4 regions of the Klebsiella africana genome follow, and region 4 is predicted to be linked to each of the others. Evidence: predicted binding sites of a transcription regulator. Region 4 holds the regulator's gene; each other region holds the start of a gene.
The links. Region 4 encodes PurR, which represses purine synthesis genes. Its sites were predicted from a motif close to CANGCAAACGTTTGCNTG; they were not measured.

Region 1 (6,080 bases), 780 kb from region 4:
TGGATTACCAGCATACCACCGCCCCGCTCTACTCCAGCAAGGGCAATATGGTCGGTGTTATCGAAATCGGCAGGAATATGTCCGGCGTCCGGCGATTACAGGAACAGGTTGTTGAGCTAAACCATCTGCTCTACGCTCAGGGCCGTGAAAAGCACCATGCTATCATTACTGAAAACGCGGAAATGCTTGCCATTATTGCCAAAGCTAAACGTCTGGCGGTGAGTAATATTCCCGTGACAATTGTTGGCGAAACGGGTACGGGTAAGGAACTTTTCTCCCGTCTTATCCACCAGTGCAGTAAACGCGCCAACAAACCCTTCATTGCGCTGAATTGCGGGGCGCTCCCGCCAACCCTGGTGGAGAGTACGCTTTTTGGCGCTATGCGCGGCGCTTATACTGGCGCGGAAAACAGTCAGGGCTATCTGGAACTGGCAAACGGTGGAACGCTTTTTCTTGATGAACTGAACGCAATGCCAATCGAGATGCAGAGCAAGTTGCTTCGCTTCTTACAGGATAAAACGTTCTGGAGGCTAGGCGGTCAACACCCTATTCATTCCGACGTGCGTATTATTGCCGCAATGAATGAATCCCCTGCGCGATTGATTCAGCAAGAGCGTCTGCGCCCGGACCTGTTTTATCGGCTTAACGTCGGGATGCTCATGCTTCCGCCACTACGCACTCGCCCGGAAGATATTCCTCTGTTGGCCAATTATTTCATTGATAAATATCGCAGTGAAGTTCCGCAAGATATCCATGGTCTCAGCGAGGCGGCACGTATTGCGCTACTGAGCCATTCCTGGCCGGGCAATGTCAGGATGCTGGAAAACGCCATTGTTCGCAGTATGATCATGCAGGAAACCGATGGCATGCTGAAAAAGATCGTATTTGAAAACGAAGAACTGAATTTAGGCGGCCCGGAGACCCCAACATCGCTTCCCTCTCTCCCGGCAGCAGAACCGGATAACGAGAGCTCTCTCGAGGCACGGGTAGCAAATTACGAAAGGGGGTTGATAGAAACCGCGCTGGATACTTATCAGGGAAATATTGCGGCGGCGGCGCGCAGTCTCAACGTCTCCCGAACGACGCTGAACTATAAGGTACAGAAATACGGCATCCGTTTTGGCGTCGTACACCGTTAAGCATCGCCAGCGACGCAACGCCGCTGGCTGCTGTAGCTCATTTACCCTTCGTTGTGCATCTCAAGGTTTTCGACTTCGTTCTGCAGCTGGACCGCTTTGGCATCATCGTTACGCAGAGAATCAAGGTAGTCGAGGTACTGCTGGTCGACATCCCGTGTGACGTACACGCCGTTGAACACAGAACATTCAAACTGCTGAATATCCGGGTTCTCCGCGCGCACCGCGTCGATCAGATCGTTGAGATCCTGGAAAATCAGGCCGTCGGCGCCGATGATCTGACGGATCTCATCCACTTCGCGGCCATGGGCGATCAGTTCGTTGGCGGTCGGCATATCGATACCGTACACGTTCGGGAAACGAATTTCCGGCGCAGCGGAGGCCAGATAAACTTTTTTCGCCCCGGCTTCCCGCGCCATCTCAATGATCTGCTCAGAGGTGGTGCCGCGTACAATGGAATCGTCGACCAGCAGCACATTCTTATCGCGGAATTCCGCGCGGTTGGCGTTAAGCTTACGGCGAACAGATTTACGACGCAGCTGCTGACCCGGCATGATAAACGTCCGGCCGACATAGCGGTTCTTCACGAAGCCCTGACGATAAGGCTTGTCGAGAATACGGGCGATTTCCAGAGCGATGTCGCAGGAGGTTTCCGGGATCGGAATAACGACGTCAATATCCAGATCTTCCCACTCGCGGGCAATCTTCTCGCCCAGCTTAGTCCCCATGTTGACGCGAGCGCTGTAGACGGAAATTTTGTCGATAAACGAGTCTGGACGGGCAAAATAGACGTACTCGAACAGGCATGGGTTGCTGACCGGATTATCGGCACACTGACGGGTAAACAGCTGGCCTTTCTCGGTAATATAGACCGCTTCGCCCGGCGCGACATCGCGCAGGAATTCAAAACCAAGCGTATCAAGCGCCACGCTTTCCGAGGCCACCATATACTCAGTGCGACCGTCGCCAACGTCACGTTTACCCAGCACCAGCGGACGAATGCCGTTAGGATCGCGGAAGGCCACCATGCCATGACCGATGATCATCGCCACGCACGCGTATGCGCCGCGAATCAGGCGGTTGGTCGCCGCAATCGCAGCGAAGATGTTGTCCGCTTCCAGCGGGTAGTGACGGAAGTTATCCAGCTCACTGGCGAAAATATTGAGGAGGATTTCGGAATCAGAGGTGGTATTGATATGGCGGCGTTTTTCTTCAAACAGCTTTTTACGCAGCTCGTGCGCATTGGTCAGGTTGCCGTTATGCGCCAATGTGATGCCATATGGCGAGTTTACGTAAAACGGCTGCGCCTCGGAGGCGCTGGAGCTGCCCGCCGTAGGATAACGCACATGGCCAATACCCATATTGCCCTGCATACGCTGCATGTGGCGGGCTTCGAATACGTCGCTTACCAGCCCGTTAGCCTTACGCAACCGGAAGCAGTTGTTGGCATCAATGGTGATGATGCCAGCGGCATCCTGTCCACGGTGCTGGAGCACCGTTAGCGCATCATAAATCGACTGGTTAACCGGCATAACACCGGCGATACCGACAATACCGCACATACGTCTTTTCCTCGTTCAGCAACGACCCAAAGTCTATACTTTAGGCAAGAAACTTGACGAGCTTTGCAGGTATTCAAAAAACCATCTGATGACAGGGGTAAAATAGGGAATAAACTGCGACTGATGCCAGTCATCGCTCTTCGCCATCCCGGTAAAGGTGTCGAGGAAGAACAAGATAGCGGCGATGATCAGCACCCCACGTAGCGCGCCGAAGCAGATCCCCAATACCCTGTCGGTACCTGACAAACCGGTCTTCTCCACCAGCTGGCCTATCACATAGTTCACGATAGCGCCAACGATGAGCGTCACGATAAACAGCGCCGCAATAGCAATCCCATTTCGAACCCGTTCATCCTCAAAGCCCGTAAACCAGACAGACAGGTCAGCGTAGTAGTGGCTGGCGACATAAAAGGCGCAACCCCACGTGACTAACGATAAAGCTTCGCGAACGAAGCCGCGGATCAGGCTGACCAGGCAAGAAAGACCCAGCACCGCCATAATGGCGTAATCAATCCAGACCATATACGTCCCACGATTTACGCCCTGTCGTCCAGTTCGGGGCGCATTCTAACAGAAAAAGAAAACGTTTGCGTAGGGATTTCCATGCCCTACGGAAATAAAAATGGCGCTGAAAAAACATTCAACGCCAGACTGCCTTTCGCCTCTTCAGGGCGGCTGAGACAGGGTTTGCGGGGCGTTTCTCCCCGCCACGTTCTCTCCGCATGGCGGAAAAAACAATCAGTTCGGGGTGAAGCCCATCACCACCCCGCTAAGCCCGGAGATCTGCTGCAGATCGCCCAGCTGGCCTTTCAGCTTGTCTTTTGACGCATCCGGGCCGACGAGGATGCGGGTAATTTTACCCTGTACCGGCGTCGAAGGCGACGTATAGACTTTGAAACCCGAGGCCCGCAGTTTACCGACAATCTCATTCACCTTATCGGCGTTCTTCAACGCGCCCAGCTGAACCACATAGGCTTTGCCGGTCGGCGCCGGCAGGGCCGCCTGCTGCTGCGGGGGCTGTTGCTGCTGTGGCTTAGCCGGCGGCGGCGTTGGCGTCGCGGCCTGCTGTTGCGGCTGCGGTTTCGGCTGCGGCTTGGGCTGCGGTTTCGCGGCCACCACCGGCTCCTGAACGTCATCGAAGCTGTTGCTGTTCACCGGAATACGCGATGGATCTAACGATGGCGCGGCGGCATCGCCCGCCCGCACCTCTTCCGCCGCCCCTTCCGGCGGTTGCGAAGGCAACGCCTGGGTTGCCGCCGGCAGCATATCCGGTTCATCGCGATCGCCTGGTTTCGGTACCAGCGGGATCGCGGCAAACTCATCCTGGTAATGCTTTTTCTGCCCGTCCAGCAGCCCTGGCAGGATAATCACCCCCAGCGCCACCAGCACGATTGTCCCGACTAAACGGTTCTGAAACTTACTCGCCACCGATTCTCCCCGCGTCTATCTCTTCCATAACCTGCGCTACGGTGTGAAACGAACCACACACCAGCACGGTATCTTCCACTTTCGCGTCAGCCATGGCCGCATGCCACGCCTGCGCCACGCTGCTATAGACTGTGCCGCCACGCAAATGTTCCACCAGCTGCTCCGCCGTCGCCCCGCGCGGGCCTTCCAGCGGCGCGCAGTACCAGGTATCGACTTCCGGGGCCAGATTGGCCAGCGTGCCGGCGATGTCTTTATCATGCAGCATACCAATAACCGCCAGTATGCGTCCCGTTTTCGCTAACGTTTTGAGACGCCCGGCGAGATAAGCCGCCGCGTGCGGGTTGTGCGCCACATCGAGGATCACCCGCGGGGCGTTGCTGATTATCTGAAAGCGTCCCGGGAGTATCGCGTCGCGGATCCCCGCGCGCAGGATAGCGTCATCCACCGCAAGTCCGCTGGCGCGCAGCGCCGCCACGGCCGTCGCTGCATTCGGCAACGGCACCTGAGGCAACGGCAGGTGGCTTAACGCCCCGGCCGCATCGTGGAAGGACCATGTATCGCCCTCCACATCATAGCGCCAGTCGACGCCGCGGCGCTGGAGCAGGGCGCCCTTCTCGCTCGCCACTTCAGCAATGGTGTGCGGCATATCCGGCTCCCCTACCACCGCCGGTTTACCGGCACGGAAGATACCGGCTTTTTCCCGGCCGATACTTTCGCGATCCGGCCCCAGCCAGTCGGTATGATCGAGGGCGATGCTGGTGATCGCCGCGACGTCAGCATCTACGATGTTGGTGGCATCGAGACGGCCGCCGAGGCCCACCTCCAGGATCACTACATCCAGCTGCGCCTGCTTAAACAGCCATAGCGCCGAGAGCGTGCCGTACTCAAAATAGGTCAACGAGATATCACCCCGCGCCGCTTCAATTTCAGCAAACGAAGCCGTATGCGCCGCCTCCGGCAGTTCCGCTCCCTGAATGCGCACGCGTTCGGTGTAACGCACCAGGTGCGGGGAGCTGTATACCCCCACTTTATAGCCGGCCGCCATCAGGACGGTTTCCAGCGTGCGGCAGGTGGTGCCTTTGCCATTGGTGCCCGCGACCGTAAAGACGAACGGCGCCGGTTTAACGATATCCATCTGCCGGGCGACCTCGCTGACGCGCGCCAGCCCCAGGTCGATGGTTTTACTGTGCAGATGTTCCAGATAAGAAAGCCACGTAGCCAGGGGCGACGTGGCCTGAGGAATAGGATCTTTTTCCATGATGCCCGCAAGAATTGACGGTTAACGCGTATGAATAAAAAAGGGCAGCGCCGCCAGGCCCTGCCCTCTGCTTTATCAGGCCTCAGGTTCCTGATCCGGTGCCGGCGGCACCACCACGCCTTCATGAGGCGCTTCAGAAGCAGCTACCGGCGCCGGCAGGTTCATCAGCTTCGCCAGAATACTGGCCAGCTTGAGACGCATTTCCGGGCGGCGAACGATCATATCAATCGCCCCTTTTTCAATCAGGAACTCGCTGCGCTGGAATCCCGGCGGCAGCTTCTCGCGTACGGTCTGCTCAATGACGCGAGGACCGGCAAAGCCGATCAACGCTTTCGGCTCGGCAATGTTCAGGTCACCCAGCATCGCAAAGCTCGCCGATACGCCGCCCATGGTCGGGTCGGTCAGCACGGAGATATACGGTAGTCCGCGCTCCTGCATTTTCGCCAGCGCGGCGGAGGTTTTCGCCATCTGCATCAGCGACATCAGCGCTTCCTGCATACGGGCGCCACCGGAGGCGGAGAAGCAGATCAGCGGGCAGTTATCTTCCAGCGCCTGCTCCACCGCGCGCACAAAACGCGCGCCGACGACGGAACCCATCGAGCCACCCATAAAGGAGAACTCAAAGGCAGCGGCAACCACCGGCATCGCGTAGAGCGTGCCTTTCATCACCACCAGCGCGTCTTTCTCGCCCGTCTC
Region 2 (6,080 bases), 380 kb from region 4:
GTTGAAGGTATTTTTCTTACACAGGAATTTACCGTCCTCATACCATTGCTGACCCAGCTCGCCGCCGCCGCGGACGTGGGCGATAGCGTAGACAAAGCCGCGGTTGAGCAGGCTCAGCCGGCTGGCGCTGAAATCGGCATCAATACTCTCGCCATACGAGCCATAACCATAGACCAGCAGCGGGTTGCTCCCTTTGCGGAAATGGTCGCGATGGTAGACCAGCGATACCGGAACCTCGACGCCATCGCGGGCGGTCACCCACAGGTGTTCACTCTGGTAACAGCTCGTATCAAGCCCTTTCACCTCCTGCTGCTTGATAACCCGCCGCTCGCCGGTATCCATATCCAGTTCGAAAAGGGTGTCCGGCGTGGTCATGGAGGAATAGCCATAGCGCAGGCGTGACGTTTCGGGTTCCGGATTATAGGCAAGCCAGGTGACATAGGCCGGATCGTCAAAGGCGATCCCCACCACCTCCCGGGTCTTGCGGTTAATTTGCCGCAGGCTGGTCAGGCCACGCTGGCGCTCTTCGACGACCAGCCAGTCGGTAAACAGGGTAAATCCTTCGAGCATCACGTCGTGACGCGGCGGGATCAGCGTGGTCCACTGCCCTTCATCACGCAGCACGGTACGATAAAGACCAAAATTCTTTCCGTCCCGGTTGGATCGCAGATAGAAGGCATGCTGATAATGATCGAGGCTGTATTCGTGATCTTTACGCCGCGGCAGGAAGCAGACCGGCTCGGCATCTGGCAGTTCGGCGTTGAGCAGCAGCACTTCGCTGGTGGTAGCGCTGGAGAGATAAATCACCACGAACTGCTGGGAGGTGGTTTTATGCACGCTGACATAGAAAGTCTCATCTTTTTCCTCATAGACCAGCACGTCGCTCTGCGCCGGTGAGCCGACGGTGTGGCGCCAGACCTGATAAGGAAGCAGCGTAGTGGGATGTTTACGCACATACCACACAAAGCGTGAATCGTTGCTCCAGGCAAAGCCAGAGGTGACATTTTCGAGGATTTCCGGATACCACTCTCCGTTGCTAAGGTCGCAAAAGCGCAGTCCATACTGACGACGGGAAAGGTAATCTTCCGCCACCGCCATCAGCTGGTTGTTGGGCGCAATGCCCAGCCCACCCAGCGTGTAGAATTCGCTCTTCGCCGCCCGCTGGTTGGCATCGAGCAGGATCTCCCACTCGTCCCACTCTTCTTTCAGCACCGACTGCCGCTGGTAGATAGCATATTCGCAGCCCGGCTCATACACCTGACGGTAGCGAAAACCGTTTTTACTGTAGGGGGCAGAGACTTCCCGCTGCGGAATACGGTCGATAATCTCTTTCAGCAGACGTTCCTGCAGGCTGAGCTGCGAATCCATCACTTTCTTGCCGTAAGCGTTCTCCGCTTGCAGGTACTCCAGCACGTCAGGCCGCGCGCGCTCATCGTCGCGCAGCCAGTAATAGTTATCGATGCGTGTATCGCCATGCAAGGTCATGGCGTGCGGGATCCGTTTAGCTTTAGGTGGCATGTTATTCTTCTGCTGCTTTATCGTGACACAAGTGCATTCAGGCCGCACGGTGGCGCCTGAATGATGACGTGTCTATAAGGGTGGCAAAAGACGCGAGCGATGCAAGCGAAACGTGATAATTTAAACGCTTAGCGCTTGTTTTTGTGACTGGATATCCTGTTCGATGTCGGCCCGGACATCTTTCGGCAGCGCCAGGGCGTCTCCCAGCGCGTTCAGATAGCTGCGCTCCATAAAGTGGTCGATATCAATCACTGCGCAACTGACATAGTAGATCTCCAGCGCCTCCTGTGGGTCAACGATACCCTCCGCCAGACGCTGCGGATCCAGCGGTTGGGCCAGCGCCTGGTCAATTAGCACCCGGGCCTGAACGTCAATGTTGGCCGCCCGCAGCTGAGTTTCAATATTCGCCCGCTCGTGGTCATCAATATGGCCGTCGCTTTTCGCGGCAAATACCAGGGCCGTAATCAGCCGCACGCTGCGCGGATCAACTTCCGCCGGCACCGCAGTCGTCTCAGAGACAGGCGCGGGTGCGGGCGTGTGCTGAGCGCGCATTTTTTGCTGATATTTGTTCCACAATACCGTGCCTGCCACCGCCCCGCCGCCTGCCAGCAGCGCGCTGGTGCCATATTTCGCCAACAATTTGCGTGACGATTTGCTGGCTACCAGCAATCCGGCCAGCCCACCGATGGCGCCGGGCAGCAGGCCGCTCCCTTTTGACGACTCGCCGGACGGTGACGCACCCTGCTGCCCGAGCAGCGACTGCAATTGATTTAGCCAGTTAGCCATGGTTTTCCTCTCAGGTGACAAACACTGTTATCAGCCTAAACGACGCGATGTCAGGAAATGTTAGATATGGCTAAAGATGCGCAAAGGTACGCGTGATGGCAGCACCGGGGCCGACCGACCAGTGACTGACCAGCAGCGATCAGGCCGCCTTGGCTTTGCGCGCTTTGGCCGCCGGCACGGCGTCATCACCCGCCGGAGAGGTCTCGGCGGTAGCCGACGGCGCGGGGGCGTCCTGCGCGGGCGTCTCTTGCTCCGGCAATCGGCCAACCCGCAGAATATGCTGCAGCGCCTCTTTTCGTTCTGCCAGCCACATCGCCATGGTATCGCGCTGGATGTCATCCATCTCCAGCGGCGATGCCACCAGCCAGTCATTCAGCACCTCTGCCAGATCGAGCATTTTGTCGTAAGCGTCGGCCTCTTTTTTGCTGGCAAAAGACATTTTTTCCTCACCCTCGCGGATCACTACATATTTAATTTCAACCGCCATGCTGCAGCCCCTCAATACTGTATTTTTATACAGTATAACAAATTTCCTCTTCGGACTCAACTCACGCGCATAAAGACAGACGCAAACGTTTTCGTTTATAATCGGCCGCATCTTTTTTTACTGCGGAAGAGAGTTATGACTGTATTAGGCACCGCGCTGCGTCCGGCAGCCACCAAAGTTATGCTGTTAGGTTCCGGCGAGCTGGGCAAAGAGGTCGCTATTGAATGTCAGCGTTTGGGCATTGAAACCATCGCTGTCGACCGTTATCCCGATGCCCCGGCGATGCAGGTCGCCCACCGCGCCCACGTCATCAATATGCTGCACGGCGAGAGCCTGCGCGCCCTGATTGAACAGGAAAAACCCGATTACATCGTGCCGGAGATCGAAGCTATCGCTACCGATACCCTGGTCGAACTGGAACAGAACGGACAGAAAGTGGTCCCCACAGCTCGGGCGGCAAAGCTCACCATGAACCGCGAAGGCATTCGCCGCCTGGCGGCGGAAGAGCTGCAGCTCCCCACTTCCCGCTATCGTTTTGCCGACAGCGAAGAAGGCTTCCGCGCGGCGGTTACCGAAATCGGTTTGCCATGCATCGTCAAACCGGTGATGAGCTCCTCCGGCAAAGGCCAGAGTTTTATCCGTTCGGCTGACCAGCTAGGCGAAGCCTGGCGCTATGCGCAGCAGGGTGGCCGCGCCGGCGCCGGACGCGTGATTGTTGAAGGGGTGGTGAATTTCGATTTCGAAATTACCTTGCTCACCGTCAGCGCCGTCGATGGCGTGCATTTCTGCGCCCCGGTTGGTCATCGTCAGGAAGATGGTGATTATCGTGAATCCTGGCAGCCGCAGCAGATGAGCGACCTGGCCCTCGAGCGTGCCCAGACCATCGCCCGCAAGGTGGTGCTGGCGCTGGGAGGTTATGGCCTGTTTGGCGTGGAGCTGTTCGTATGTGGCGACGAGGTGATCTTCAGCGAAGTCTCCCCGCGGCCACACGACACCGGGATGGTGACGCTTATCTCGCAGGATCTCTCGGAATTCGCCCTGCATGTTCGCGCCTTCCTTGGACTGCCCGTCGGCGCTATCCGCCAGTATGGCCCGGCCGCCTCCGCGGTGATCCTTCCGCAGCTAACCAGCCAGAACGTCCGCTTTGGCCAGCTGCAGTCGGCCGTCGGAGCAGGTTTGCAGCTGCGTCTGTTCGGCAAGCCGGAGATTGACGGCACCCGCCGCCTGGGAGTGACCCTCGCCGTTGCCGATTCAGTCGAAGAGGCCGTGGCACGGGCTAAAACCGCTGCCGCGGCGGTCATTGTCGAAGGCTAAAGACTAAAAAACCCGGTCGCGTTGCCGCAGACCGGGTTGTTGACCGTGAGGCGTGGTTTACTTCGCGCCTTCCACCGCTTCACGCGCCAGGGTGGTGATGCGATCGTAGTCGCCGGCCTCCAGCGCGTCGGCTGGCACCAGCCAGGAACCGCCGATGCACAGCACGCTGTTCAGCGCCAGGTAGTCACGGTAGTTGGCCGGAGAGATACCGCCGGTCGGGCAGAAACGAATGTGACCGAACGGACCTGCAATCGCCTGCAGGGCTTTCACGCCGCCGTTGGCTTCCGCCGGGAAGAATTTAAACTCTTTCAGACCATACTGCATACCCAACATCAGCTCAGATACCGTGCTGATCCCCGGGATCAGCGGAATGGTGCCGTCTTCGGTCGCCGCTTTCAGCAGGGATTCGGTCAGACCCGGGCTGATAGCAAACTGCGCGCCAGCTTCCGTTACCGCTTTCAGCTGCTCGACGTTGGTGACCGTGCCCGCGCCGACAATCGCGTCCGGCACTTCTTTGGCAATCGCGCGGATCGCCTCCAGGGCGCACTCGGTGCGCAGGGTGACTTCCAGCACGCGCACGCCGCCCGCCACCAGCGCTTTCGCCATCGGTACCGCGTGTTCCAGCTTTTTCACTACGATAACCGGGACAACCGGACCGGAGGTGAGGATTGCTTCTGCTGTTGTTTTCCAGTTTTTCATCAGGATTTTCTCTCGCCAGATCTAGAAATTAAATCGTCTTAAAAAGTGATGCAGGTTGCGCCCTGCTCCGCGCCAGAGAGCTTCTCACGCAGCGCCCCAAACATCTCCCGACCGGTTCCCACGCGCGACGCGCTGAGGTCAGGGATATGCGGCTGACGCGCCGCCAGTTCGGCATCATCCACCAGCAGCGTCAGTTCCCCCGTCTGCCCGTTCACGCGAATAAGATCGCCATCGCGCACTTTCGCCAGCAAGCCACCGTCATACGCTTCAGGCGTGACATGGATAGCTGACGGGACTTTACCGGAGGCGCCAGAGAGTCGGCCATCGGTCACCAGCGCTATTTTGAAACGGCGGTCCAATAATACACCAAGTGGCGGCATAAGTTTATGTAATTCTGGCATCCCGTTCGCTTTTGGCCCCTGATGACGGACTACCACCACACAATCTTTGTCCAGCAGGCCCGCTTCAAAGGCCGGCAATACGTCATGTTGGCTCTCGAACACCACCGCCGGCGCTTCAATCACCTGATTCTCAAGCGGGACCGCCGAGGTTTTCATCACCGCACGACCGAGGTTACCGCTCAGCACCTTGGTGCCGCCGTGACGGGAGAACGGTTTCTCGAAGGTCGCGATGACCTGATCGTCCAGCGGCGCTGTCGCCCCTTCTCGCCAGTCAAGCTCGCCGTTGTTGAGCCACGGCTCCAGGGTATAACGCGACAGACCAAAGCCGGCCACAGTGTGAACGTCTTCATGCAGCAGACCACCTTTTAGCAGTTCGCGCACCAGTACCGGAACGCCGCCTGCCGCCTGGAAGTGATTGATATCCGCCGGGCCGTTGGGATAGAGGCGCGCCAGCAGCGGCACCACGTCTGACAGGTCGGAGAAATCGTCCCAGTTAATGATGATCCCTGCCGCGCGGGCCATCGCCACCAGGTGCATGGTGTGGTTAGTGGAGCCACCGGTCGCCAGCAGCGCCACGATGCCGTTGACCACCACTTTTTCGTCAAACATTTTCCCCAGCGGCATCCACTCATTGCCATTGCCGGTCATGCGCGTAACCTGGCGCGCAGCGGCGGCGGTCAGCGCTTCCCGCAGCGGAGCATCCGGATGGACAAAAGACGAGCCCGGCAGCTGCATGCCCATAAATTCGACCACCATCTGGTTGGTGTTCGCCGTTCCGTAGAAAGTACAGGTCCCCGGCGCGTGATATGAGGCGGCTTCGGACTCCAGCAGCGCCATACGGTCAACTTTACCTTCCGCGTACAGCTGGCGAATGC
Region 3 (6,080 bases), 1.1 Mb from region 4:
ATGCGGTGCCGCTCTCCTTCGCCGACGGCTACCCTTACCTGCTGGCTAACGAAGCTTCCCTACGCGACCTGCAGCAGCGCTGCCCGGCCAGCGTAAGCATAGAACAGTTTCGCCCTAATCTCGTGGTCACCGGCGCGGCGGCGTGGGATGAAGATAGCTGGAAAGTGATCCGCATCGGCGAGGTGGTGTTTGACGTCGCCAAACCTTGCAGCCGCTGCATTTTTACCACCGTCAGCCCGGAGCGTGGACAGAAACACCCCACCGGGGAGCCGCTGGAAACCTTAAAGCGTTTTCGTACCGCCCAGGATAATGGCGATGTCGACTTTGGTCAGAACCTGATTGCCCGCAACAGCGGCGTGATCCGGGTGGGAGATGAAGTGGAAATTCTCGCCCGCGGACCGGCGAAAGCTTACGGCGCCGGCGAGAGCGACGATACCCCGGCTCCCGAGGCGCAGCAGCAGGCCACGGTAACCATTGAATGGCAGGGTCAACCGTTTACCGGCAATAACCAGCAGGTGCTGCTGGAACAACTGGAGCAACAGGGCATTCGCGTACCCTACTCGTGTCGGGCGGGGATCTGCGGCAGCTGCCGCATCCGTCTTGAAGAAGGCGAAGTGAGTCCATTAAAGAAAAATGCGGTCGCCGGAGATGGCACCATTCTCGCCTGCAGCTGCGTGCCGAAAACGGCGCTGCGCCTGGCGCCTTAAACCGCCTGCCCCAGGCTGTAGCTCACCGCGCTTTGCGCCGGCTGCAGCCTGTCGTTCATGATCTTAATGACATCGCCTAACTGCATCACGCGGCCGGCAAGGGTAAGCCCCGGCTGAGCCAGCAGACAAAGCGCAGCGTTATCACCCGGCTCCACCACCAGCAAATTTACCTGCTCCCCGGTATCGCTCAGCCAGACGCAGGCCGCGTCGCCGCCGCTCGGCTGCCACTGGTGGGTATGGGCGATAAAGTGCCAGCTTTTCGGCATCTGCGGTTTGAGAAAACGGATCGCGGTTAACGCATTGAGGACTAATTCTGCCCGCTGCTCTTTTGACAGTTCAAAATCACGGCATTTTTCTTCAAAAGAGAAATAGAGCGCGGCGTCATCGACGCAAAATCCCGATGGGTCAAAAGCGTCCGGGGTCAGCATGCGCCGGGCGAAGCGCGAACGAAATAACATGCCATTGGCCAAATCGAGCATCATGCGGTCGTGCTCTTCATCGTAATACCAACGCCAGTTATCGTCAGGTTTAATTCGCATTTTTCCCCCTGTCCCCTTTCATACGCCTCTGCAAAGTTGTTGCGACTTGCCGCAGAATATTTTTCTAAAATTAAGAAAAGTCTAAAATGTTTAAATAAGCAACAATGAGGGAATATAAAGCAACCAGGGCCGGAAATAAAGCCCTGGGTGGGATTCAAAGGAGGAAAAGATTAGATGTGGGTAACAATTTCTTTAATCAGCGGCGGGCCTTTAAAAATAAATCCGGAATAGATCTGCACCAGCGATGCCCCGGCGGCCATCTTTTCCCGTGCGGCAATCACGGAATCAATACCACCCACGCCGATGATAGGTAATCGACCATTCAGCTCAGCGGAAAGCATACGGATAATTTCGGTGCTCTTTAATTGTAATGGACGACCACTCAGTCCGCCGGTTTCATCGCAATGTTTCATTCCCTGGACCAGAGACCGATCGAGGGTGGTATTGGTGGCAATCACGCCATCAATATTATGGCGCACGAGGCTATCGGCAACCTGGATCAATTCCTCAGGCAAAAGATCCGGCGCGATCTTCACGGCGACCGGAACATATTTTTGATGCTTTTGCTGCAGTTCAAGCTGCTTATTTTTAATACCGGAGAGTAAATCATCGAGCGCTTCGCCGTATTGCAGCGTGCGCAGCCCCGGGGTATTCGGCGAGGAGATATTAATAGCGATATACCCGGCGTACGGATAGACTTTTTCCATACAAATCAGGTAATCATCCTTACCGTGCTCTACCGGCGTATCTTTATTTTTGCCGATATTGATGCCCAGCACGCCGTCAAAATGCGCCTTTTTCACGTTCTCAACCAGGTTATCGACACCATGGTTATTAAAGCCCATGCGGTTGATCAACCCCTCGGCATCTACCAGGCGGAAGATCCTTGGCTTATCGTTGCCCGGCTGCGGACGCGGCGTCACGGTGCCGATCTCAATCGAACCAAAACCCATCGCGCCCAGCGCGTCAATGCATTCCCCATTTTTATCCAGCCCGGCCGCCAGGCCCAGCGGATTTTTAAAGGTCAGCCCCATGCAGGTGACAGGCCTGGCCGGCACCTTCTGGCGAACCAGGCATTCCAGCGGCGTGCCGGTGACACGGCGTAATTGTTGAAAGGTAACTTCATGAGCGCGCTCAGGATCGAGCTGGAAAAGGGCTTTACGAACGAAGGGGTAGTACATGAACTCTCCTGGATTCCCGGTGTGCAAACCGGGGGCGTATTATGTGCGATCTGTTGCGGAAAGGGAATTGACCTGCGACAAAAAATCCCCCATCAGCGCAAACGATTACCTCCCCTCGCGCCGTTATGCGCTTTTCGGCTATCTAACGGCGGATAAATCATTTAGGGAAATAATGGCCCTCTGTCACACTCACTATAAATGTTATCAATTATAGATAAATGCAAACATTTAGTTATAAGGAGAGAGAGATGCGCGTCATTACGCTTGCGGGCAGCCCGCGTTACCCTTCCCGTTCCAGCGCCCTGCTGGAATACGCCAGAGAGACGCTCACCGCCGCCGATATCGAAGTCTGCCACTGGCATTTGCAGAACTTTGCCCCGGAAGACCTCCTGTACGCTCGCTTTGACAACCCGGCGCTGCTAACGCTCAATGAGCAACTGGCCGGGGCCGACGGTCTGATTATCGCCACACCAGTGTATAAAGCGTCATTTTCCGGCGCGCTGAAAACGCTGCTCGACCTGCTGCCTGAGCGCGCGCTGGAGGGCAAGATCGTGCTACCGCTGGCCACCGGCGGCACCATAGCTCACATGCTGGCAGTTGACTACGCCCTCAAGCCGGTACTGAATGCCCTGAAGGCGCAGGAGATCCTCCATGGTGTCTTTGCCGATGACAGCCAGGTAACCGATTACCAGCACAAGCCGCAATTTACCCCAAACCTGCAGCGGCGCCTTGATGACGCCCTGGAGACCTTCTGGCAGGCGCTGCATCGCCCCAGCAGCCGCGCCCCTTCATTAACGACTCTGCGCGGGGTGGAGCATGCTTAATCCTCTCCGTGCCCTGACTCTGGGCGGACTGCTGCTATTCTCCGCGCTGGGCCACACCGCCCCGGCAGCGCCTGACGCTCTGCGCATCGGCTACCAGAAAGGCAGCGTCAGCATGGTGCTAGCGAAAAGCCATCAGCTGCTGGAGCAGCGCTATCCGCAAACCCATATTTCGTGGATTGAATTCCCGGCCGGTCCGCAGATGCTGGAGGCGCTAAACGTCGGCAGCATCGATATCGGCAGTACCGGCGATATTCCGCCTATCTTTGCCCAGGCGGCGGGCGCCGATTTGGTCTATATCGGCGCGGAGCCGCCCAAGCCCAAAGCGGAGGTTATCCTGGTGGCGCAGGGTAGCCCGATTCATAACGTTGCTGAGTTAAAAGGGAAAAAGGTCGCTTTTCAGAAAGGTTCCAGCTCCCACAATCTGCTGCTGCGCGCTCTGCAGCTTGCAGGCCTGAAATTTAGCGATATTCAGCCGGTTTACCTTGCCCCTGCCGATGCGCGCGCCGCCTTCCAGCAGGGCAATGTTGACGCCTGGGCCATTTGGGATCCGTACTACTCCGCCGCGCTGCTGCAGGGCGGCGCCCGGGTGCTCACTGACGGAACCGATCTGAAACAGACGGGATCCTTCTATCTCGCTTCCCGGCCCTACGCTGAACGCAATGGCGCGTTTATTGAGGGCGTACTCGACACCTTTACCCAGGCCGATGCCCTGACCCACAGCCAGCGCGCGCAAAGCATTACGCTGCTGGCGAAAACGATGGGCTTACCGGAGGCGGTGATCGCCAGCTATCTGGACCATCGTCCCCCCACCTCGGTTACCCCGGTGAGCGCCGAAACCGCCGCTCGCCAGCAGCAGACGGCAGACCTGTTCTACGAGAACAAGCTGGTGCCAAAAAAAGTTGATATCCGGGCCCGCATCTGGCAGCCCACCGCCACACAAGGAGCGAAATCATGAGTCTGAATATGTTCTGGTTTTTACCGACCCATGGTGATGGTCGTTATCTGGGTACCGAAGAGGGTGCCCGTCCGGTCGATTACGGCTATCTGCAGCAAATCGCGCAGACAGCGGATCGGCTGGGGTTCACCGGCGTGCTGATCCCGACCGGGCGCTCATGTGAAGATGCCTGGCTGGTTGCGGCCTCAATGATCCCGGTGACGCAGCGGCTGAAATTTCTTGTCGCCCTCAGGCCAAGCGTGGTGTCGCCGACGGTGGCCGCCCGCCAGGCGGCGACCCTGGACCGACTGTCAAACGGCCGGGCGCTGTTCAATCTGGTCACCGGCAGCGATCCCGCCGAGCTGGCTGGCGACGGTGTCTTCCTCGACCACACCGAGCGCTATGAAGCCTCAGCTGAATTTACCCACATCTGGCGCAAGCTGATGGAGGGAGAAACCGTCACCTTTAACGGCAAGCATCAGCGCGTTCGCGACGCAAAGCTACTGTTCCCGCCGCTCCAGCAGCCGCGTCCGCCGCTTTATTTTGGCGGATCGTCTGAGGTGGCACAGGATCTGGCCGCTGAGCAGGTCGATCTCTATCTCACCTGGGGTGAACCGCCTGCCCAGGTAGCAGAGAAGATTGCTCAGGTGCGGGAAAAAGCCGCCCGGCACGGCCGCCAGGTGCGTTTTGGCATCCGTCTGCACGTGATCGTACGGGAAACCAACGAGGAAGCCTGGCAGGCCGCGGACAGCCTTATCTCCCATCTTGACGATGAGACTATCGCCCGCGCCCAGGCGGCCTTCGCCAGAACCGACTCCGTTGGTCAGCAGCGAATGGCGGCCCTGCATAACGGGCGACGCGATAAGCTCGAGATCAGCCCCAACCTGTGGGCCGGCGTCGGTTTAGCGCGCGGCGGCGCCGGTACTGCGCTGGTGGGCGATGCCGCCACCGTTGCCGAACGAATCAATGAATACGCTGCGCTGGGTATTGATAGCTTTATCTTCTCCGGCTATCCGCATCTGGAAGAGGCGTATCGGGTCGGTGAGCTGTTGTTCCCCCTGCTCGACGTCGCGGTGCCAACTATCCCGCAGCCGCAAAACCTGCGCCTGCAGGGGGAAGCGGTCGCCAACGAGTTTATCCCACGTAAAGTGGCGCAAAGCTGAGGAGGCACTGATGGCAAAAGCAACCCATCCCCTGTTGTTACGCCTCGCCCCCTGGCTGCTGCCGGTGGGAACCGTCATTGTCTGGCAGCTGGCCTCATCCGTCGGCTGGCTGTCGACGCGGGTGCTGCCTTCGCCAGAGGGAGTATTGAAAGCGTTCTGGACGCTCTCGGCCAGCGGTGAGCTGTGGCAGCATCTGGCCATCAGTTCGTGGCGAGCGCTGGTCGGCTTCGCCATCGGCGGTTCCATCGGGCTGGTGCTCGGCCTGATCAGCGGCCTGTCACGCTGGGGCGAGCGTCTGCTGGACACGTCGATCCAGATGTTGCGCAATGTGCCGCATCTGGCGCTGATCCCGCTGGTTATTTTGTGGTTCGGCATCGACGAGACCGCCAAGATCTTCCTTGTGTCGCTGGGCACCCTGTTCCCGATCTATATCAACACCTGGCATGGGATCCGCAATATCGACCGTGGGCTGGTGGAGATGGCGCGCAGCTATGGTTTATCCGGCTTCGCCCTGTTCCGTCACGTGATTTTACCCGGCGCCCTGCCCTCGATTATGGTCGGCGTGCGTTTTGCCCTCGGTCTAATGTGGCTGACGCTTATTGTCGCCGAAACCATCTCGGCGAATGCTGGCATCGGTTATCTGGCGATGAACGCGCGTGAATTTCTGCAAACCGACGTGGTGGTGGTCGCCATCATTCTTTACGCCATCCTTGGCAAACTGGCCGACGTCAG
Region 4 (6,080 bases):
AAGGCGATGGTCTGTGGGATGTAGCTCAGGCCGATAGCGGTTGGGCCGTAGCCCATTTCATGAAGGATAAAAGGCGAACCGGTAAGCCAGGCGAAGAAGCTGGCGGAACAGGCGGCGTAGATCAGGACGTTGCCGCTGTATTCCCGTGAACGGAGCAGCGCGAGGAAGGTGATCTTCTGCTGCGTCACTGCGGCTGGCCTTGCCGCTGCCTTCAGGCGCAATGCCGGCAGCATCAGCAGCAGGGTAATTGCAAACAAGGTGGCGAAGATGGCCTGCCATTCAAAGTGAACCAGCAGCCAGCTGCCCAGCAGCGGGGCCAGGGCTGGCGATAATCCCACCAGCGGCATAATAGTGGCGAAGATGCGGTTAGTGCGCTGTGCGGGATAGTAATCGGTAACCATTGCCTGCCAGGTAACGGCCGCGGCACAGACGCCGATCGCCTGCAGAAAGCGCAGCGCCAGCATCAGAGTGGCATTGTGCACCCACAGCATTCCCAGACAGCCGAGAGCGAAAATCGCCAGGCCGCTCAGCAGCACGGGTTTACGCCCATAGCGGTCTGACAGCGGCCCCCAGAACAGCTGACCCAGCGCGAAGCCAGCGAGGAACAGGCTCAGACTGGCGCTGATCGAGGCGGCGGAGGTATTGAGATCCTGCTGCATGGCGGCAAACGCCGGCAGGTACATATCAGTGGCCAGAAAGCCCAGCACGCTCAGGCCGGCCAGCCAGACTAAAAATCCTTTCCCAGGTCGTGACATAACGTTCTCATTTTTGGAGTACAGGTACGATGCCGCAGAGTGTAGGGAGTGCATTGAGGCTTGTGAAACGCTAATATTTGTCACATGCATTCAAAAATTTTGCAGGCAGAAAATGTGGTCTGAATACTCTCTGGAAGTGGTTGATGCCGTTGCACGCAACGGCAGCTTCAGCGCCGCCGCGCAGGAGCTGCACCGGGTCCCTTCCGCGGTTAGCTATACCGTACGTCAGCTTGAAGAATGGCTGGCGGTTCCCTTGTTCGAGCGTCGTCATCGTGATGTGGAGCTGACCCCCGCCGGGGTCTGGTTTTTGCAGGAAGGGCGCTCTGTTATCAAAAAAATGCAGATCACCCGCCAGCAGTGCCAGCAAATCGCCAACGGCTGGCGCGGGCAGTTATCGATCGCGGTGGACGACATTGTGAAACCGGCGCGGATGCGCCAGATGATCGTCGATTTCTATCGCCATTTTCCCGATGTCGAGCTGATCGTCTTTCAGGAAGTGTTCAACGGCGTGTGGGATGCGCTGGCCGACGGCCGCGTAGAACTGGCGATTGGCGCAACGCGCTCTATTCCGGTCGGCGGTCGCTATGCGTTTCGCGATATGGGGATGCTGAGCTGGGACTGCGTGGTGGCGAGCGATCATCCGCTGGCGAAGATGGATGGTCCGCTGAGCGACGATATCCTGCGTAACTGGCCGTCGCTGGTGCGGGAGGATACCTCGCGCTCGTTGCCTAAACGAACAACCTGGCTGCTGGATAATCAGAAGCGGGTGGTCGTGCCCGACTGGGAATCGTCGGCGACCTGTCTGTCGGCGGGCCTCTGCGTTGGCATGGTGCCGAGCCATTTCGCCCGTCCGTGGATAGATCGCGGCGAATGGACTGCGCTGATGCTGGAAAATCCGTTCCCGGATGCGGCCTGCTGCCTGACGTGGCAGCAGAATGACGCTTCACCGGCGCTAAACTGGATGCTGGACTATTTGGGAGACAGCGATACGCTGAATCGGGAGTGGCTGCGGGCGCCGGAGTGATCCGCGCCCGCCAGTGGCCTTAACGACGATAATCGACAAACGGGCCATCCGCTACCGAACGGCGTTCAACCAGACGAGGGTGCACTTCGATAGACTGCGACTCTTCGCGCTTGTTGACGATACGATCCAACAGCATGTTAAATGCGGCTTCGCCCAGAGAATCTTTCGGCTGATGAATGGTGGTTAACGCCGGGCTGAAATAGCGGGCGTTACGCACATTATCATAACCGATCAGCGAAATGTCCTGCGGCACCCGCAGTCCCATTTCGTCTGCGGCGCAGATGGCCCCCATCGCCATGATATCCCCGCCGCAGAACACCGCCGTCGGACGGTGCTGCTGGTTTAAGATCTGCTGCATAGCGCGGTAGCCGGATTCAGGCTCGAAGTCGCCCTGCACAATCCAGTTTTCCGGCACGCTGATATGCGCCTCTTTCATCGCCTGCATAAAGCCGGCCAGGCGTCCTGCGCCGGTGTTGCGCTCCAGCGGTCCGGGGATCACGCCGATTTCGCGGTGGCCGCGTTCAATCAGGTAACGGCCGGCGATATACCCGCCCTGGAAGGCGTTATCGATGACCGCATCGGTGAAGTCGGCTTTCGCCTCGCCCCAGTCCATCACCACCATCGGAATATGGCGGTACTCTTCCAGCATGCTCAGAACCGAATCCGGATACTCGGAACACATCACCAGCAAGCCGTCGACGCGCTTTTGCGCCATCATCGACAGATAGGCACGTTGTTTTTCCGGATCGTTCCATGCATTACCGAGGATCAGGGTATAGCCCTTCTGGAAGCAGCTCTTTTCAACGGACTCAATAATTTCAGCGAAATAGGCGGCTTCGCTACTGGTCGCCAGCAGGCCAATCGATTTTGTATGATTGACTTTCAGGCTGCGCGCTACGGCGCTCGGCGAGTAGTGCAGCTCTTTGATCGCCGCCCATACCGCGTTACGCGTCTCTTCGGCAACGAAACGGGTTTTGTTAATTACATGTGACACGGTTGTAGTGGAAACGTTTGCGCGCTTCGCTACATCTTTAATAGTTGCCATTACATCTCACTCCATGCCTTGACCTGATCGCCTGAACATCGATACGTAAACGTTTGCCTACACACACCCTGAATACAATTTTCAACATTGCATCACGTCGGGAAAACGACACAGAACGACAGGAAGGGGTCAATGGCCGATACGCTTTTAAATTAGCGTGGGATTTTGTCCGATCTTGGGGCAAAGTGGAAGAGCAAAAATGTGCATCGCCCTAAATCCCGGAAGATTTTTGCGATTTTTTGTGCAAAAATGAGCAAGCTCACTTTTGTTGTGGGGATAACCAGAGGGAAAAATGATGGATACCAATTTAAAGTTTTCGCTGATCACCACGATTATTGCTCTCGGCGTGATTGTCGCTTTCAGCCTGACCGCCATTCTGCACTAATGTTTCGCTGAGGGAGGAGCGCAGCTTCCTCCCCATATCCTGTCATTATTATCAATTCTGCAAAAATCTTTTGTCATTTCGTTCACTTTTGTTTTTTTGTGATTGATGTCATGCTTTTGACTTCTGATGTTACGCCGTCCTCTCTGACGGTCTGATGGAGTCATTGAATGAAAATCAACTTTCCTTTACTCGCGCTGGCGATCGGCGCCTTTGGCATCGGTACCACCGAGTTCTCCCCTATGGGATTGCTGCCGGTGATTGCGAAAGGTGTGGACGTCTCAATACCGGTAGCGGGAATGCTGATCAGTGCGTATGCCATCGGCGTCATGGTCGGCGCACCGCTGATGACGCTGCTGTTGTCGCATCGCGCGCGGCGCAATGCGCTGATTTTTCTGATGGGGATCTTCACCGTCGGCAACCTGTTGTCATCCATCGCGCCGGATTACACCACGCTGCTGCTGTCGCGCATTATTACCAGCCTCAACCACGGCGCTTTTTTCGGCCTGGGATCGGTGGTGGCGGCCAGCGTCGTGCCGAAACACAAGCAGGCTAGCGCAGTAGCCACCATGTTTATGGGACTCACCATCGCCAACATTGGCGGCGTGCCGGCGGCCACCTGGCTTGGCGAAACTATTGGCTGGCGGATGTCTTTCCTCGCCACCGCGGGGTTAGGCCTGCTGGCGATGGTAAGTCTGTGGTTTTCCCTGCCGAAGGGCAGCGCGGGTGAACGCCCTGATGTCAAAAAAGAGCTTTCTGTCCTGCTGCGCCCGCAGGTGCTCTCCGCCTTGCTGACCACCGTGCTGGGCGCCGGGGCGATGTTTACGCTGTATACCTATATTTCTCCGGTACTGAATACGCTGACCCACGCTTCATCGCTGTTTATTACCGCGATGCTGGTGCTGATTGGCGTTGGTTTTTCGCTGGGCAACTATCTGGGCGGCAAATTCGCCGACCGGTCGGTCTCTGGCACCCTGAAAGGCTTTCTACTGCTGCTGATGGCGATCATGCTGGCGATCCCGCTGCTGGCGCAATCCCAGGCCGGAGCGGCCATCAGCATGATTGTCTGGGGTGCTGCAACCTTTGCGGTGGTTCCGCCGCTGCAGATGCGGGTCATGCGCGTAGCGCATGAGGCGCCGGGTCTTTCTTCTTCGGTGAATATCGGCGCCTTCAACCTGGGCAACGCGCTGGGCGCCGCCGCCGGTGGGGCGGTGATCTCTGGCGGACTGGGATATGCGTTTGTGCCGGTGATGGGCGCGATTATCGCTGGTTTGGCGCTGCTGCTGGTCTGGTTTAGCGGGCGAGCGCAGCCGGAAGAAGCTTTCGTCAGCCAGTAATCATCGGGTGAGGAAGGGCTTAAAAAAACCGCAGCCGGGGAGTCCCTGCTGCGGTTTGTCGTTTATGCCGCCAGGTTAGCTGCAACAAACTTCCAGTTAACCAGCGCCCAGAAGTGGTCCAGGTAGCTTGGACGGGCGTTGCGGTAGTCGATGTAGTAGGCGTGTTCCCAGACGTCAACGGTCAGCAGCGGCTTCGCGTCGGTAGTCAGCGGGGTGCCGGCGTTGCTGGTGGAGACGATAGCCAGGCTGCCGTCGGCATTTTTGACCAGCCAGGTCCAGCCAGCGCCGAAGTTTTTCGCTGCGGCATCGGTAAATTTGGCTTTAAAATCCGCAAAGCTGCCGAAGGATTTGGCAATCGCTGCCGCCAGTTCGCCTTCCGGTTCGCCGCCGGCGTTCGGCGCCAGGCAGTTCCAGTAGAACGTGTGGTTCCAGACCTGCGCTGCGTTGTTGAATACCCCGCCTTCAGAAGTGCGCACGATCTCTTCAAGGGATTTACCTTCGAACGCAGTGCCTTTGATGAGGTTGTTGAGGTTAGTGACATACGCCTGGTGGTGTTTACCGTAGTGGTATTCCAGGGTTTCTGCGGAAATGTGCGGCGCCAGGGCGTCTTTTGCATATGGTAATGCAGGTAATTCAAACGACATTGCTACTCTCCTTATAACTTTTTGTTTTATCTCACATTGACAGGATGAGGTTTTCACCTGAATCGTGTTCTTACCGCCCGACGCTGTCGCGTCCCGGGCGTGTTATTGTATTGAGAATGTTAACATTTGCCGGTGGCAGTGAAAAGCCTTACCACGATAAAGGTTATTGCGACCAACGCAACTGACGAAGACTTAACCATTTTCTGCTAAACCGAGGTAATCTGTGCCTGGTGATGTAACAAAAATGTATTAATAGCCTGGGTTTGGCGTTCCGAACTCTGTCGTGCTATGTCGTCAGCCTATCTGCTTCCCTTTAATGACGGTCCCGCTATCCAACCGGCGCATGCTAGCTAATCCTCTTTAAATCAAGTTATTAAATTAAATATGCATCCAGGCAATCGCCGCTATGCCAATAATTCATTGTCTATTTTGACATTTGTATGACAAATATAGCTATCGACGAAAACGACCAACAGGATGCTCATGATGAACAAAAAAGATGAGGTGGTGAGCCCAAAGATGATCCCGGTGGTGCAAGGGATCGTTGACTGGATCGAAGCCCATATTTTTGACACCCTGCCAGTGAGCGCGATTGCCAAAAAGTCCGGGTATTCGCACTGGTATTTCCAGCGGCAATTCGCCATGGTGACCGGCTGTACCTTAGCGAATTACGTCAGCCGGCGGAAAATGTCCATTGCGACTATCTACTTAACGCAGACCCAGGCCTCAATGCAAAGTATCTCTGAGTGCCTCGGTTACGAGGGACAGGCGGCATTCTGTCGTGCTTTCCGCCGTCACTTTGGCATGTCGCCGACCCGCTATCGTCGTGAAACGCCGGGCAAAGAGAACAATTTGCAATATCCCCTGCGGGTGGGGATGGGGAGCGAGCCGGG

Region 1: a site for PurR is predicted at 3,275-3,292, ahead of cvpA (colicin V production protein). Genes of this name have one in related genera too.
Region 2: a site for PurR is predicted at 2,870-2,887, ahead of purT (formate-dependent phosphoribosylglycinamide formyltransferase). Genes of this name have one in related genera too.
Region 3: a site for PurR is predicted at 2,522-2,539, ahead of pyrD (quinone-dependent dihydroorotate dehydrogenase). Genes of this name have one in related genera too.

Annotation. Positions count from the first base shown of each region.
Region 1 is NZ_CP084874.1:1,481,306-1,487,385, reverse strand. It holds gene LGL98_RS07245 (sigma-54 interaction domain-containing protein) at 1-1,139, shown strand, start outside; gene purF (amidophosphoribosyltransferase) at 1,181-2,698, opposite strand; gene cvpA (colicin V production protein) at 2,732-3,220, opposite strand; gene dedD (cell division protein DedD) at 3,437-4,126, opposite strand; gene folC (bifunctional tetrahydrofolate synthase/dihydrofolate synthase) at 4,116-5,384, opposite strand; gene accD (acetyl-CoA carboxylase, carboxyltransferase subunit beta) at 5,460-6,080, opposite strand, start outside.
Region 2 is NZ_CP084874.1:1,875,625-1,881,704, reverse strand. It holds gene ptrB (oligopeptidase B) at 1-1,518, opposite strand, end outside; gene LGL98_RS09090 (tellurite resistance TerB family protein) at 1,639-2,304, opposite strand; gene LGL98_RS09085 (YebG family protein) at 2,444-2,791, opposite strand; gene purT (formate-dependent phosphoribosylglycinamide formyltransferase) at 2,927-4,105, shown strand; gene LGL98_RS09075 (bifunctional 4-hydroxy-2-oxoglutarate aldolase/2-dehydro-3-deoxy-phosphogluconate aldolase) at 4,163-4,804, opposite strand; gene edd (phosphogluconate dehydratase) at 4,843-6,080, opposite strand, start outside.
Region 3 is NZ_CP084874.1:3,371,190-3,377,269, forward strand. It holds gene LGL98_RS16415 (YcbX family protein) at 1-707, shown strand, start outside; gene zapC (cell division protein ZapC) at 704-1,246, opposite strand; gene pyrD (quinone-dependent dihydroorotate dehydrogenase) at 1,417-2,427, opposite strand; gene ssuE (NADPH-dependent FMN reductase) at 2,676-3,251, shown strand; gene LGL98_RS16435 (sulfonate ABC transporter substrate-binding protein) at 3,244-4,206, shown strand; gene ssuD (FMNH2-dependent alkanesulfonate monooxygenase) at 4,203-5,348, shown strand; gene ssuC (aliphatic sulfonate ABC transporter permease SsuC) at 5,359-6,080, shown strand, end outside.
Region 4 is NZ_CP084874.1:2,257,177-2,263,256, forward strand. It holds gene punC (purine nucleoside transporter PunC) at 1-755, opposite strand, end outside; partial or broken gene punR (DNA-binding transcriptional activator PunR) at 868-1,776, shown strand; gene purR (HTH-type transcriptional repressor PurR) at 1,799-2,824, opposite strand; gene cydH (cytochrome bd-I oxidase subunit CydH) at 3,117-3,209, shown strand; gene LGL98_RS11000 (MFS transporter) at 3,377-4,543, shown strand; gene sodB (superoxide dismutase [Fe]) at 4,606-5,187, opposite strand; gene LGL98_RS11010 (helix-turn-helix domain-containing protein) at 5,674-6,080, shown strand, end outside.